DNA from 2 places in the Brevundimonas subvibrioides ATCC 15264 genome. Region 1 is predicted to be linked to the other one. Evidence: predicted binding sites of a transcription regulator. Region 1 holds the regulator's gene; the other holds the start of a gene.
What was found. Region 1 encodes LexA, which represses DNA repair genes until DNA is damaged. Its sites were predicted from a motif close to ATGTTCNCNANNTGTTCT; they were not measured.

Region 1 (7,213 bases):
GGACGGGCCGCCCTTATACCGCCCGACGCCGCAAAGCCCAGCCCACTGCGCGATCGGTTCTTCGCCTGGATCGCGGACGAAGCGCGCGCGCAGTCCCTGCGCTGGCGGCTGCTGGCGCCGGTGGCCTTCGGCGGCGGGGCCGCGATCTATTTCGCGCTCAGGAGCGAGCCGCCACTGTGGCCGCTGGCGGTCGCTGCGGCGGTGACCGGCGCGACCTGGCTGGCGGCGCGGAGGCGCGGGACGGGACGGCGCGTGACCCTGCCCCTGATGCTGCTCGCCTGTCTTGCCTGCGGACTGGCGGGCGCAAAGGTCCGAAGCGACCGGGTGGCCGCACCGATCGCGCCGGCGATGGCCGAACCGACGGTGATCGAGGGCTGGGTCGTCGACGTCGACAGTCCGGGTGACCGGGGACATCGGGTGGTCGTCGCGCCCGTGCGCATCCGGGGTCTGGCTCCCGAGGCCACGCCGATCCGGCTGCGGGCGACGGTCAGGGGCGATCCGCCGGTGCCGGGCTCGGCCATCCGGCTGTTCGCCATCGTGAACCCGCCCCCGCCACCGGCCAGCCCGGGTGCCTATGACTTCGGACGCGGGGCGTGGTTCGAGCGGCTGGGCGGGACGGCCTTCGCGCTGGCGGAGACGCGGTCGACCATCCTGCCGACAGCGCCCTGGAGCCTGCGGATGGCAATGCGGGTCAATGCGATCCGGTTCGGGCTGGCCCAGCGAATCGTCCACCGGCTGGGCGAGCGGACGGGCGGCATCGCGGCGGCGATGACGACCGGCCACGAGACCTGGATCCAGCGCGACGATCTGGACGCTATGCGCGATTCCGGACTGGCGCACATCCTGTCGATCTCGGGCCTGCACATGGCCATCGTGGGCGGGTTCGCCTTCTTCCTGGTGCGGTTCGGCGTGGCGGCCTGGCCTTGGCTGGCGCTGAGGGTCTCGGGAAAGAAGGTGGCGGCGGTCGCGGGCGTGGTCGCGGTGTGGAGCTATCTAATCCTGTCCGGTGCGCCCGCCCCGGCCGAGCGGGCGGCGATCACGGCGTCCATCGCGTTCGCGGCCATCCTGCTCGATCGGCAGGCGATCAGCATGCACGGGCTGGCGGTCGCGGCCATGGTGGTGCTGATCCTTCAGCCCGAGGCCATCGTGACGCCCGGCTTCCAGATGTCGTTCGCGGCGACGGCGGCGCTGGTGGCCCTGACCGAGGCCTGGCCGCCGCGGACGCGGGAACTGTCGGTGCCCTGGCCGATCGCGCTGTTCCAGTCGGCGCGACACTGGCTGGTGGTCGCGGTGACCGCCAGTCTGGTCGCGGGCGTGGCGACCGGACCGTTCGCCATCCAGCACTTCAACCGGACGGCCGTATTCGGTCTGATCGCCAATCTGGCGACCTCTCCCATCGCGGACTTCATCATGATGCCGGCGCTGGCGTTGGGCGCGCTGCTGGAGCCGATCGGGCTGGGCGGACCGTTCCTGTGGGTGGCGGGCCGGGGGGTCGATGCGATGCTGGCGGTCGGGCACTGGGTTTCAGGACTGCCCGGTGCGGTCCAGACCATCGCCAGCGCGCCGGACTATGTGCTGCCGATCTCGTTCCTGGGGGTGCTGTTCGTCTGCCTGTGGCAGGGGCGGTTGCGGTGGGCCGGACTGCCGTTCGTCTGCGCCGTGCTGATCTGGCCGCGAGCCCCGACGCCGACGGTCTGGATCGGGGACGGAGGGACCAATGCGGCCTTCAGCCGGAGCGGTCAGGCGGTCGTGATACGGCCGGGCGTGCGCGAGTTCGCCACCGACCTGTGGTCGCGGCGGCGGGGACTGACGCTTTCGGAACGGGCTGAGGAGGGCTGGCTCTGCGAGCGGTATTCGTGCGCGCCCGTCAGCGGCACGGCACCCGTCGCCGTCTGGTGGGGCACGACCGCACCGGACCCCGAAGCTCTGACGGTCCTTTGCGAATCGGCACCTCTGGTCAGCGTGCGGGCGACGGTGTCGGCCTTGCCCGAGGCCTGCGACGGCCGGCTGGTGCTGGATGGGGTCGACCATGCGCGTGGCGGTGCCGTCGAGCTGTGGCGGACGCCGCAGGGGTGGCGCGCGGTCTGGTCAGCGGACGTCCGGGGCGACCGGCCGTGGAGCCGGATGCCACCGACGCCGGCGTCGACTCGGTCCGTCAGTGATACTGGCGGATGAGTCCGACCAGCTTGCCCTGGACCTCGACCTGATCCGGACCGAAGATGCGGGTCTCGTAGGCGCGGTTGGCGGGCTCGAGGGCGATGGAGTTGCCCTTCTTGCGCAGACGCTTGAGCGTCGCCTCCTCGCCCTCCACCAGGGCGACCACGATCTCGCCCGACGAGGCGGTGTCGACGCGTTTGATGACCACCAGATCGCCATTGAGGATGCCAGCCTCGATCATCGAATCGCCTTCGATCTCGAGCATGTAGTGCTCGCCGGCCCCCAGCATCGCCTCGGGCACCGAATAGCGACCGTGGTCCTGCTGGATCGCCGCGATGGGCACGCCCGCGGCGATCTTGCCGACCAGGACCAGTTCGCGTGTGTCGTTGGCGGGCTCGGCCGCGCGGGGACGACCGCCGCCCTCGATCACGTCTGGGCGGAAGGGCTGTCGGCCCCGGACCGGGCCGGTCGTCGCCTGTTCCGGCAGCTTCACGACTTCGAGGGCCCGGGCACGATGGGCGAGGCGGCGGATGAAGCCGCGTTCCTCCAGCGCCGTGATCAACCGGTGGATGCCCGACTTGGACGCCAGATCCAGAGCCTCCTTCATCTCGTCGAACGAGGGGGAGACGCCGGTCTCCTTGATCCGCTCATGGATGAACATCAGGAGTTCGTGCTGCTTTTTCGTCAGCATGGTGGGAATCGCCTTCAGAACAAGTCGTGAACCGTTGTCGATGTTCTGTAAGTGTTCTTGCCTAATGTCAACTTAACGGGAAACGGGCTCCAGCAGCGCGATCGTCGCCGCCTCGACGTCCGACTGCCGCATCAGGCTTTCCCCGACCAGAATGGCGCGGGCACCGGCCGCCGCGACCTCCGCCACGTGTCCAGCCGTGAAGATGCCGCTTTCGGCCACCAGCAGGGCACCGGCGGGGGCCATGGCGGCGTAGCGGGCCGTAGCCCCCAGATCGACCTCGAAGGTGCGCAGGGACCGGTTGTTGATGCCGATCAGGTCGCCGCCCAGATCCACGGCGCGGGCCATCTCGGCCTCGTCATGGGTCTCGATCAGGGCGTCCATGCCGAAGCGGCGGGCCTCGGCGAGGAGCTCTGCGGCCAGGACGTCATCGACCATCGACAGGATGATCAGGATGGCGTCGGCGCAAAGGGCGCGGCTCTCGGCGACCTGCCAGGGATCGACGAGGAAGTCCTTGCGCAGGCAGGGCAGGGCGGTCGCCGCGCGGGCGGCGCCCAGATAGGCGTCATGACCCTGGAAGCTGGGTTCGTCGGTCAGGACGGACAGGCAGGTCGCGCCGCCCGCCTCATAGGCCCGGGCCAGGACGGGCGGATCGAAGTCGGCGCGGATCAGGCCCTTGGACGGGCTGGCCTTCTTGATCTCGGCGATCAGGGCGGGGCGGCCGTCGTGCGAGCGTTTGCGCAGCGCGGCCAGAAAGCCGCGGGGCATGCCCGCGACCATGGCCAGCGATTCGATCTCGGCCAGCGGGCGGGCGGCCTTGCGCTCGGCGACCTCGACCCGCTTGTAGGCGGCGATCTGTTCCAGGATGTCGGTCATGGGGCCTCGACGGGCTCGGGCGCGGAGGTGATGGCGGCCAGTCTGGACAGCGCGGTGCGGGCGGCTCCGTCGTCGATGGCGCGGGCGGCGAGGACGACGCCGTCCTTCAGGTCCCCGGCCTTGTCCGCCACGACCAGGGCCGCGGCCGCGTTCAGCAGGACGACGTCGCGATAGGGCCCGGTCGCCCCGTCCAGCAGGGCGGTCAGGGCCGCGGCATTGGCGTCGGCATCGCCGCCGCGCAGGGCCGCGATGTCGGCGCGGGGCAGGCCTGCGTCTTCGGGGGTGACGGTGAAACGGCGGACGGCACCGTCCTTCCATTCGGCGACCTCGGTCGGGCCGGTCGTGGTCAGTTCGTCCAGACCCTGGCCGTGGACGGTCCAGGCGCGGGTGGCCCCGAGGTTGCCGAGCACCTGGGCCAGAGGCTCCAGAAGGCGCGGGTCGTAGACGCCCATGACCTGACGGCGGGCGAGCGCCGGGTTGGACAGGGGGCCCAGCAGGTTGAACACGGTGCGGAAGCCGATCTCGGCGCGGATCGGCCCGACGTGGCGCATGGCCCCGTGATAGTGGGGCGCGAACAGGAAGCAGATGCCGGCCTCGTCCAGCGCCCGCTTCTGGCGCTCCGGCCCGGCGGTCAGGTTGACGCCCAGGGCCGACAGCACGTCGGACGAGCCGGACCGCGAGCTGAGCGCGCGATTGCCGTGCTTGGCGACCTTCAGGCCGGCACCCGCGAGGACCAGGGCGGCGGCGGTCGAGATGTTCCAGGTATGCTGGCCGTCGCCCCCGGTGCCGCAGGTGTCGATGACCTCGTACGGCTGGTCGAAGGGGCTGGCGGCGGCCCGCATGGCGCGGGCGAAGGCGGTGATTTCGTCCACCGTCTCGCCCCGGATACGCAGGGCGGTGACGGCGGCGGCGACCTGGGCCGGGGTCGGCTCGCCGCGCAGGCAGGCGGCGAAGAAATCGCCGGCCTCGGCCTCGCTCAGCGTCTGGCCGTCGACCAGCCGGGCCAGCAGCGGCTTGAAACCCTCGGACACGGCCTCAGACCATGGCCAGGCGTTTGACGCCCGCCAGATCGAGGAAGTTGGCCAGCAGGGCGTGGCCGTGTTCGGTGGCGATGGATTCGGGGTGGAACTGGACCCCGTGGATCGGGAGGGCGTGGTGCTGCACGCCCATGATCTCGCCGTCCTCGGTCCAGGCGGTCACGTCCAGGCTGTTGGGCAGGGTGGCCCGCGCGACGGCCAGGCTGTGATAGCGGGTGGCGGTGAAGGGCGACGGCAGGCCGGCGAACAGGCCGCGATTGTCGTGGGTGATCGGCGAGGTCTTGCCGTGCATCAGGGCCTTGGCCCGCACGACGTCGCCGCCGAAGGCCTGACCGATCGCCTGATGCCCCAGGCACACGCCCAGGATCGGCATGTCGTCTGGGGCCGTGGTGATCAGGGGCAGGCAGATGCCCGCCTGATCCGGCGCGCAGGGTCCGGGCGACAGCAGCACCGCCTCGGGCTTCAGCGCCCAGGCCTCCTCGACCGTCAGGTCGTCATTGCGGATGACGTGCGTCTGCGCGCCCAACTCCGCCAGGTAGTGGACGAGGTTGTAGGTAAAGCTGTCGTAGTTATCGACGACGAGGATCATCCGGCGCTTCTAGAGGGGGATATCCCCGCCGCCAAGCGGACGCGTGCGCACACGGATCGTTAACCGTTGCCGTTCGAGATCAGGGCTCGCGACGGAGGGCGATTCCATGACCATGCAGGCCCAGATCGAACAGGCGCGGCAGGCCCTCGTCGAGGTCGAGCCCCGACCCAACGTGATGGCGACGCTGGGGGCCGCTGCGCTCGCGGCGACGGCGGCCGTGCTGCTGGCCGGGGTGATGATCCTGGGGCCGGGCGTGGCGATCGAGGATCAGCCGGTGCCGGTCAGCGCGTCGGCCTGACCGGACAACGCTGGGGTGGCAGTGCCATCCGAAAAAACGCGTGCCAGCCTGCCAGTGCGATAGTTCAGCGGAATCAGACACTAACGATCCCGGTGGGTCGGCAGGGTGCCAGATTATGAGAAATCCACCGGCGTCTCGCCCCTGTGTACCTGATGTGCGACGTGTCAAAGACCCGGGCGACGACGTGGGGAAGGACGCATCGGACCGCAAGACTTTTGACGGAATAAGTTCCTACACGAGGCGTGCGCCGCGCGTCATATCTCGCCGGCTGTATTGAGCGGCGCGCCCAGTTCGAACCGCCAGGCGTCCTCGGCCGCCCGCATCGGCGCACGAGCCTTGGCCTCGGTCTCGGCATATTCGGCCGCCGGATCGCTGTCCGCGACCACACCCGCCCCGGCCTGGACGAAGACCTGGCCGTCGGCGAACAGGGCCGTGCGCAGCACGATGCAGATGTCGGCCTCGCCCCCTGCCGAGATGTAGCCGACGCCGCCGCCATAGCCGACGCCGCGCTTTTCGGTCTCCAGCTCGTCGATGATTTCCATGGCCCGCACCTTGGGCGCGCCCGAAAGCGTGCCGGCGGGCAGGGCCGCCAGGAGCGTATCCACCGCGTCGAGGTCGGGGTGGGCCCGACCCTCGACATTCGAGACGATGTGCATCACCTGGCTGTACCGTTCGACGACGAAGCTCTCGGTCACCTTGACGCTTCCGGGCGCGGCGACGCGGCCCACGTCGTTGCGGCCCAGGTCCAGCAGCATCAGATGCTCGGCCAGTTCCTTCGGATCGGCCAGAAGTTCGGCCTCCAGCGCCCTGTCGGCCTCCGGCGTCGCGCCGCGCGGGCGGGTGCCGGCCAGCGGACGGATCGTGACGCCGCCGTCCTTCAGCCGCACCAGGATCTCGGGGCTGGAGCCGGCCAGCTGGAACTCGTCGAAGTTCAGGAAATACAGATAGGGCGACGGGTTCTGGCGGCGCAGCGAGCGGTAGAAGGCGAACGGATCGCCGCTCCAGGGCGCGCGGAACCGGTGGCTCAGCACCACCTGGAAGATGTCGCCCGCCCCGATGTAGTCCTTGGCCGCGGCGACCAGACCGGCATAGGCGGCGGCATCCACGGGCGAGGCGAACGCGATGGCGGGCGCGGGCTCGACCTGCGACCGGCCCAGCAAAGGCCGGCGAAGACGCGCCTCGAAATCGTCCAGCCGGGCCTCGGCCGTCTCTGCGGCGGCCTCCGCGTCCCCGTCGGGCCAGACCGGGGCCATGACGACGATCTCGTGCTTCACCGAATCGAACACGGCGATGACCGACGGCCGGGTCAGGACCGCATCGGGCAGGTCCAGCGGGTCGGGGTTCGGCGCGCCGAGCGGTTCCAGCAGTCGGACCATGTCATAGCCGAACACGCCGAACAGACCGGCGGCCATGGGCGGCAGACCCTCGGGAAGGTCGAAGCGCGTCTCCGCGATCAGGGCGCGAAGGCTGTCGAGCGCGCCGCCCGACTGGTCGGCGTAGCGCTTTGCCGCGATATCGGTCCCGCGCGCGATCGAGGCCACGCCGTCGCGACAGCGCCAGACCACGTC
Region 2 (7,213 bases), 370 kb from region 1:
GTTCGGCGTGCAGGTTCTGGCTGAACCGGGCGGTGCGGTTCAGGCTGGCCAGCAGCGGCGGTCGGGCGAGGCGCGCGACCTCGACCCCGTCGGGCTGATCCACGGGCGGCAAGGAGTCACCCCTGGTCGGGTCATCGGACAGCTCCAGCGGGCGGTGGCGGGCGCGGACTGTGCCTTCGACCGTCACGCCGCGCGCCTCCAGCAGCCGTCTGAACCGCAGGGCCGCCGTCAGCGCCGGATCGTCCAGCCCGACCCGCAGGGCGACCGCGTCGCTCCCCGTCGGCATCTGGCCATACAGACGCACGACATCCTCGCCCGGCCGCCGCTCCACCCTCAGGTCCGTCTCTCCCACCGCGACCGTCACGGCGGTGTTCACCAGAGGCAGAAGATCGTCGCCCGCCCGCCAGGCGGCCTGGACCGGCGCGCCCGCGGTCTGGACCGGGGACACCTGCAGGACCACGATGTTGTCGTTGACCGTCAGGGCCGAGACGGCGGTGCCGAACCCCTCCTGCATGTCCTCCCAGGCCCAGCCGGGGCCGCGTCGCTCGTCGGGGTACAGGCGGTCGTCGCCGACGACGTCCCCGACCCGCGTCGTGCGCGCCGCCGTCGCATCGGCCAGCGCCGCAAGACAGTCGGCCACGCAATCCGGACCGTCACCCAGCGCCGGGTCGCCCGCCCCCATCAGGACCGCATCGGGGGCCCGGCCCTCCCCTCTGGCCTCGAGCCGGACCGAGGTGCCGTCCATCGGATCGGGGTCGCCCGGATCCTGCAACAGGGCGAAGGCGGCCGCCGTGGTGAAGATCTTGGTGTTGGACGCGGGGCTGAAGCGGTCGTCGGCGCGGATGTCGACCAGCACCTGACCGTCGAGGGTCATCGCCATCATTCCCCACCGGGTGCCGGCCAGTCCGGGCTCGTCGAGGATGGCGGCGAGGGTCCGGTGGCTGTCGCCTGCAGCAGACGAGGCAGAGGTCGCCCCCAGCGACGCGCATCCGCCGGCCGACAGGGCGCAGATCAGGATCAGGGACGACAGGGCTGCCCGGACAGCGGCCCCGGGGCGCATCAGGCTTCTTCCAGCATCAGCACGCCGGGGGCCGATTTCAGCGCCCCCCGCAGCGCCCCGTCCAGCCGGTACCGGCCCGGGAGCCGCATCTCGACCTCGCGCCGCCCGTCCAGCGAGGCGATCAGGGTGATCTCCCCGCCCTTGCCCTGCGCCAGGGCGCGCGCCAGCCGGGCCTGGATGGCGGCGGGATCGGTCGTCCGCGCCGAGACGTGGACCCGCAGCCCCACGGTCGAGTCGTCGACCAGCGCATCCAGCCGCGAGCAGTCGTCACCGAAGAACCGGACCTCTCCGTCCGACGACTTGGCGCGGACCCGGACCATCAGGGCCGAGCCGACCTCGAGCAGGTCGCGGCATTTCCTCAGCTGTTCGGGCGGAAACAGGCATTCGAACTCACCCGTCGGATCGGAAAAGGTGACGAAGGCGAACTTCTCGCCGTTCTTGGCGCTGGCCCGTTCCTGACGCCGGCGCACCACGCCGGCCATCATGAAGGCGTCGTGGCCCTGTTCCGCGCGCTGCACGGCCTCGGCGACGAAGGTCACGCGCTTCCGGCGCAGCGCCCCTTCCATGTCCTCCAGCGGGTGGCCGGACAGGTAGAAGCCGACGGCCGACAGCTCCTGGTCCAGCCGTTCCGGCCCCACCCAGGGCTCGACGCTCTTCAGCCGCGGCCGCGACGCCCCCGCCTGGTCGGCCCCGAACAGCGACACCTGCGACGAGGTCCGGTCCGCCGCCACGCTCTGGCAATAGGCCATCAGGGTGTCGGCCTGTTCGAATAGCTGACGCCGGTTGGGATGGATCGAGTCGAACGCCCCGGCCTTGGCCAGCCCCTCCAGCGCCCGCTTGTTGACGGCCCGCGGATCGACCCGTTCCAGGAAGTCGAAGATGTCGGCGAACCGGCCGCCGGTCTCGCGCACCTCGACGACGTGCTTCATGGCCTCGAGGCCCACGTTGCGGATCGCGCCCAGAGCATAGAGCACCGCGCCAGTCCCCTCCTCCCAGGTCACGTCGAAGTCGGCGGACGAGGTGTTCACGTCGGGCGCGCGCACCGGCACGCCGAACTTGCGCGCGTCCTGATAGAAGACCGCCAGCTTGTCGGTGTTGGACAGGTCCAGGCTCATCGACGCGGCGAAGAACTCGACCGGATGGTTCGCCTTCAGCCAGCCGGTCTGGTACGAAATCAGCGCATAGGCGGCGGCGTGCGACTTGTTGAAGCCGTAGCCGGCGAACTTGGCCACCAGTTCGAAGATGGAGTCCGACTGCTGTTCCGGCACGGACTTCTCGGAGGCGCCCTTGATGAAGCGCGCCTTCTGGAAATCCATCTCCTCCTTCTTCTTCTTGCCCATCGCGCGGCGAAGAAGATCGGCCTCCCCGAGGCTGTACCCCGCCAGGATCTGGGCGATCTTCATCACCTGTTCCTGGTAGATGATGACGCCGTACGTCTCGGTCAGGACCTCGGTCAGGGACGGATGCAGATAGTCGACCTCGGCCCGCCCGAATTTGCGGTCGATATAGGTGTCGATCATCTCCATCGGCCCGGGCCGGTACAGCGAGATGAGGGCGGTGATCTCCTCGATGGAGCCGCAGCGCATCTTCCTCAGGGTGTCGCGCATGCCCTGGGATTCCAGCTGGAACACACCGACCGTCTGGCCCGAGGCCATCAGCTCATAGGTCTTGCCGTCGTCCAGCGGCAGCAGGTTGAAGTCCTGCGCCGCGCCCCGCCGCGACAGGTATCCGTGCGCGCGGTCCAGCACCGTCAGGGTCTTCAGACCCAGGAAGTCGAACTTCACCAGACCGGCGGGCTCGACCCATTTCATGTTGAACTGGGTGGCCGGGATGTCCGAGCGCGGGTCCTGATACAGGGGCGTCAGCTCGACCAGCGGCCGGTCGCCGATGACGATGCCGGCGGCGTGGGTCGAGGCGTTGCGGTACAGCCCCTCCAGCTCCAGCGCCGTTTCCAGCAGGGTGGCCACCGCCCGGTCCGCGTCGCGCGCCTCGCGCAGACGCGGCTCGATCTCGATCGCCTGGGCCAGGGTCGTAGGGTTGGCCGGGTTGTTCGGGATCATCTTGGCCAGGCGATCCACCTGGCCCAGCGGCATCTGCAGCACCCGGCCGACGTCGCGCAGCACGGCCCGCGCCTGCAGCGTGCCGAAGGTGATGATCTGGGCGACCCGGTCCTTGCCGTAGCGCTCCTGGACGTAGGTGATCACCTCTTCCCGCCGCTCCTGGCAGAAGTCGATGTCGAAGTCGGGCATGGAGACCCGCTCGGGGTTCAGGAACCGCTCGAACAGCAGGCCGAACCGCAGCGGGTCCAGATCGGTGATGGTCAGGGCCCAGGCCACCAGCGACCCGGCCCCGGACCCCCGGCCCGGCCCCACGGGGATCCCGTGCGACTTGGCCCATTTGATGAAGTCCGACACGATCAGGAAATAGCCGGGGAAGCCCATCTGGGTGATGATCCCGACCTCCCACTCCAGCCGGGTCCAGTAGTCGGCCTCGGGCGCCGACGGGGTGACCAGCTTCAGCCGCGCCTTCAGCCCCTCGCGGGCCTGGTGCATCAGCTCGTCGGGCTCGGTCCGGCCGTCGCCCGTGTCGAAGCGGGGCAGGATGGGCGGGTGGGTCTTGACCAGGAAGGCGCAGCGCCGCGCGATCTCGATGGTGCTGTCGCAGGCCTCGGGCAGGTCGGCGAACAGGGTCCGCATCTCCGCCGCCGTCCGGAAGAAATGCTGGTCGGTGATCCGACGGCGGTCCTCCTGACCGGTGAAGGCCCCGTCGGCGATGCACAGCAGGGCGTCGTGCGACCGCGCCTGGTTCTGACGGGCGTAGTGGACGTCGTTGGTCGCCACCAAGGGCACGTCGTGGCCATAGGCCCATTCGACCAGACCGCGCTCCGCCGCCGCCTCGTCCGGCCGGCCATGCCGCTGCAGCTCGACATAGAAACGATCGCCGAACGCCCCGGCCATCGCCGCCAGGGCCCTGGCGCCCTCGGCCGGCTTGTTCTGGACGAACAGGGGATCGACCGGTCCGTCCGGACCGCCCGACAGCAGAATCAGACCGGCCGAATGGGCCACGACCTGATCCCAGGTCACGTTCGGCTCCTCGTCGCCGGCGTCGAGGTAGGCCGAGGACGACAGGGCGCACAGGTTCCGCCAGCCCGGCTCGTCCTGGCAGATCAGGACCACGGTCGGCACCTTGGCCCAGCGCTCGGTGCGCTTGCCGCCGATGCCCGTCACCGGCAGGGCGCAGGCGATCAGGGGCTGGACCCCCACCGACTTGGCGGCCTCAGAGAACTCCAGCGCCCCGAACAGATTGACCCGGTCCGCGACCCCGACCGCCGGCATCCCCGCGTCCGCAGCCAGCTTCCCGACCTTGCCCGCCTTGATCGCGCCTTCCAGCAGCGAATAGGCCGAGCGGACCCTCAGGTGGACGAAACCGGTCTGTGCGGGCGTATCGGAGATGGCCTGAACCTCGATGTCAGGCCGGAGGCGACTCATCTCGCCAACAGGGCGACCTGCCAGACCATCCAGACAAAGCCGCCGCACGATGCAAGCGACAGAGTTTCCCGAACCACCCGTGTCATCGGCTTATCCCCAGATTGCGTGTTCCGGTATTGTTCTATGTTGGCTTTTTGTTCTCGTCAACAGCCTGTGGGACGCGCGCTGTGGAAAGGTCTAGGGTGGAGCCATCGCATCGCCGCTCCGGCGGTGCCTGTGTGGAGTACCGGCGATGGCCAAGGGTCAAGTGAAGTCGAACAAGGAAGCCCGCAAGCCCAAGGCCGAGAAGCCCAAGCCCGCCGTGTCGGTGGGGACCTCGCCCTTCACCCAGCCGGGCAAGAAGTAGGCCCTACCCCCGCGACCGCTCGACCGTATCCACGCTGGGGTTCGCCCGCAGCGCGGCCATGATGCTGGTGGCGTGTTTGGCGTCGGCGACCTCGACGTCGAGGTCGACGTCGAAGAAGTCGGACTGCCGGTGGGCCATCTTCAGGTTCAGGATGTTGCCGCCGGCCTCGCCGATGACGGTGGCGACCTGGCCCAGGACGCCGGGCGCATTCTTGATCGTGGCCCGCAGGCGGGCGGTGCCGACCGCGCCCTGTTCGGCCTGGGGCGTCCACTGCAGGTCCTGCCAGACGCTGTCGTCGTCGGCATAATCCGCCAGTTTCTGGCAATCGATGACGTGGACGGTCAGGCCCTTTTCCGGCTCCAGGATGCCGACGATGCGGTCGCCGGGCACCGGGGTGCAGCAGGGGCCGAAGTGAATGCTGACGCCCGGTGTCAGGCCGCCGCCGCGCACGAACATGCGCGCCTTGTCGTCGGCGATCTTGCGGCGTTCCTGGCCGGTGTTCAGCGTGCCCTTCAGCGCCGGGAACAGCATCTCGACCACCTTGTTGGCCGGCAGGCGGCCACGGCCGATGGCGTCGAACAGGTCTTCCTGCGTGCCGGTGGCCAGGGTCTCGACCACCGATTTCAGCGACACGTCGGCCAGCGACTTGCCGACCCGGATCAGGGCCTGCTCCAGCGTCGTCTTGCCCAGCTTGTAGAACTCGTCGCGTTCCGATGAGCGGATGTGGCGACGGATGGCGGACCGGGCCCGGCCGGTGACGGTCAGGCTGCGCCAGTCGGCCGGGGCCTCGCGCTTCTTGCCGCGGATGATCTCGACCACGTCGCCGTTCTGCAGCGCGGTGCGCATCGGCTTCAGCTCGCCGTTGATCTTGACGCCCACAGCCGTGTCGCCGACCTCGGTGTGGACCGAATAGGCGAAGTCCAGGGCCATGCCGCCGCGCGGCAGGGTGATCAGCGTGCCCTTGGGCGTGAAGACGAACACCTGATCCAGGTACATCTCCAGCTTGGCGTGCTCGACCCAGTCCTCGCCCCCCTCCCCGTGCTCGATCACCTGGACCAGGTGACGCAGGTTCTGCAGCGGGTCGCGGCCGCCCTCGGCCTCCATGGCCGCCTGGTCGAAGCCGTAGGACTTGTTCTTGTAGGCCCAGTGCGCGGCCACGCCGTCCTCGGCCACCCGATCCATGGCCTCGGTGCGGATCTGCATCTCGATGCGCAGACCGGCCGGGCCGACCACCGTGGTGTGCAGCGAGCGGTAATTGTTCGACTTGGGCGTCGAGATGAAGTCCTTGAACCGCTCGGGCACCATCGGCCAGGCGCGGTGGATGACGCCCAGGGCGCGGTAGCATTCGTCCTCGGCCTCGACCAGGACGCGGAAGCCGTAGATGTCGGACAGCGACGAGAAGCCGACGGACTTCCGCTGCAGCTTGCGCCAGATCGAATAGGGCGTCTTCTGGCGGCCATAGACCCGCGCCTTGATGCCCGCCTCGCTGAGGACCCGCTGGAATTCGGCGGCGACCGTCTCGGTGGCCCCGCCGTGCTCCAGCTTCAGCGCCTCCAGCCGCCGCTCGATGGCGGTCCGGGCCGTGGGGTTCAGGTGTTCGAACGCCAGTTCCTCGAGCTCGGAGGCGATCGAATGGATGCCGATCGACCGGCCCAGCGGCGCATAGACCTCCAGCGTCTCTCTGGAGATCCGCTCGCGCTTCTCGGGCTTGACGTATTTCAGCGTCCGCATGTTGTGCAGACGGTCGGCCAGCTTGACCAGCAGGACGCGGACGTCCCTGGAGATGGCGAGGATGAACTTGCGCAGGTTCTCGGCCTGGCGGGTGTGCTCGGCCTGCAGCTCCAGCCGGCTCAGCTTGGTCACGCCCTCGACGAGGACCGCGACCTCCTCGCCGAACATGCGGGCGATGTCGTCGCGGGTGGCGGAGGTGTCCTCGACCACGTCGTGCAGCAGGGCGGTGACGATGGTGGCGGTATCCAGCCGGTAGTCGGTCAGGATGCCCGCGACCTGGATCGGATGCGCGAAATAGGGATCGCCCGAGGCCCGCAGCTGCGAGCCATGCATCTTCATCGCATAGACATAGGCCCGGTTCAGCAGGGCCTCGTCGGCGGTGGGGTCATAGGCCTTGACCGCCTCGATCAGCTCGAACTGGCGCAGGACCGGAATGCGTTTCGCCGCCGGTGTTTCCACGGGCGGCGATACGACGTCATTGGCAATGGTAGTCGGCGGCGGGGTCGGACCGGACCGCGCCGGGAGGATCGTGATACCGTTGGCGGGTTGGGCCGTCAGTACCGCTCCTCCTGCCCGCCGTCCCGGTCG

Region 2: dnaE (DNA polymerase III subunit alpha) is a predicted target of LexA. The motif match lies at 4,672-4,689, and genes of this name have one in related genera.

What each region holds. Positions count from the first base shown of each region.
Region 1 is NC_014375.1:2,143,163-2,150,375, reverse strand. It holds gene BRESU_RS10645 (ComEC/Rec2 family competence protein) at 1-2,175, shown strand, start outside; gene lexA (transcriptional repressor LexA) at 2,156-2,848, opposite strand; gene trpC (indole-3-glycerol phosphate synthase TrpC) at 2,921-3,721, opposite strand; gene trpD (anthranilate phosphoribosyltransferase) at 3,718-4,752, opposite strand; gene BRESU_RS10625 (anthranilate synthase component II) at 4,757-5,347, opposite strand; gene BRESU_RS17695 (hypothetical protein) at 5,454-5,645, shown strand; gene trpE (anthranilate synthase component I) at 5,900-7,213, opposite strand, start outside.
Region 2 is NC_014375.1:2,516,799-2,524,011, forward strand. It holds gene dacB (D-alanyl-D-alanine carboxypeptidase/D-alanyl-D-alanine endopeptidase) at 1-1,060, opposite strand, end outside; gene dnaE (DNA polymerase III subunit alpha) at 1,060-4,512, opposite strand; gene BRESU_RS17700 (hypothetical protein) at 4,781-4,894, shown strand; gene BRESU_RS12480 (RelA/SpoT family protein) at 4,898-7,084, opposite strand; gene rpoZ (DNA-directed RNA polymerase subunit omega) at 7,180-7,213, opposite strand, start outside.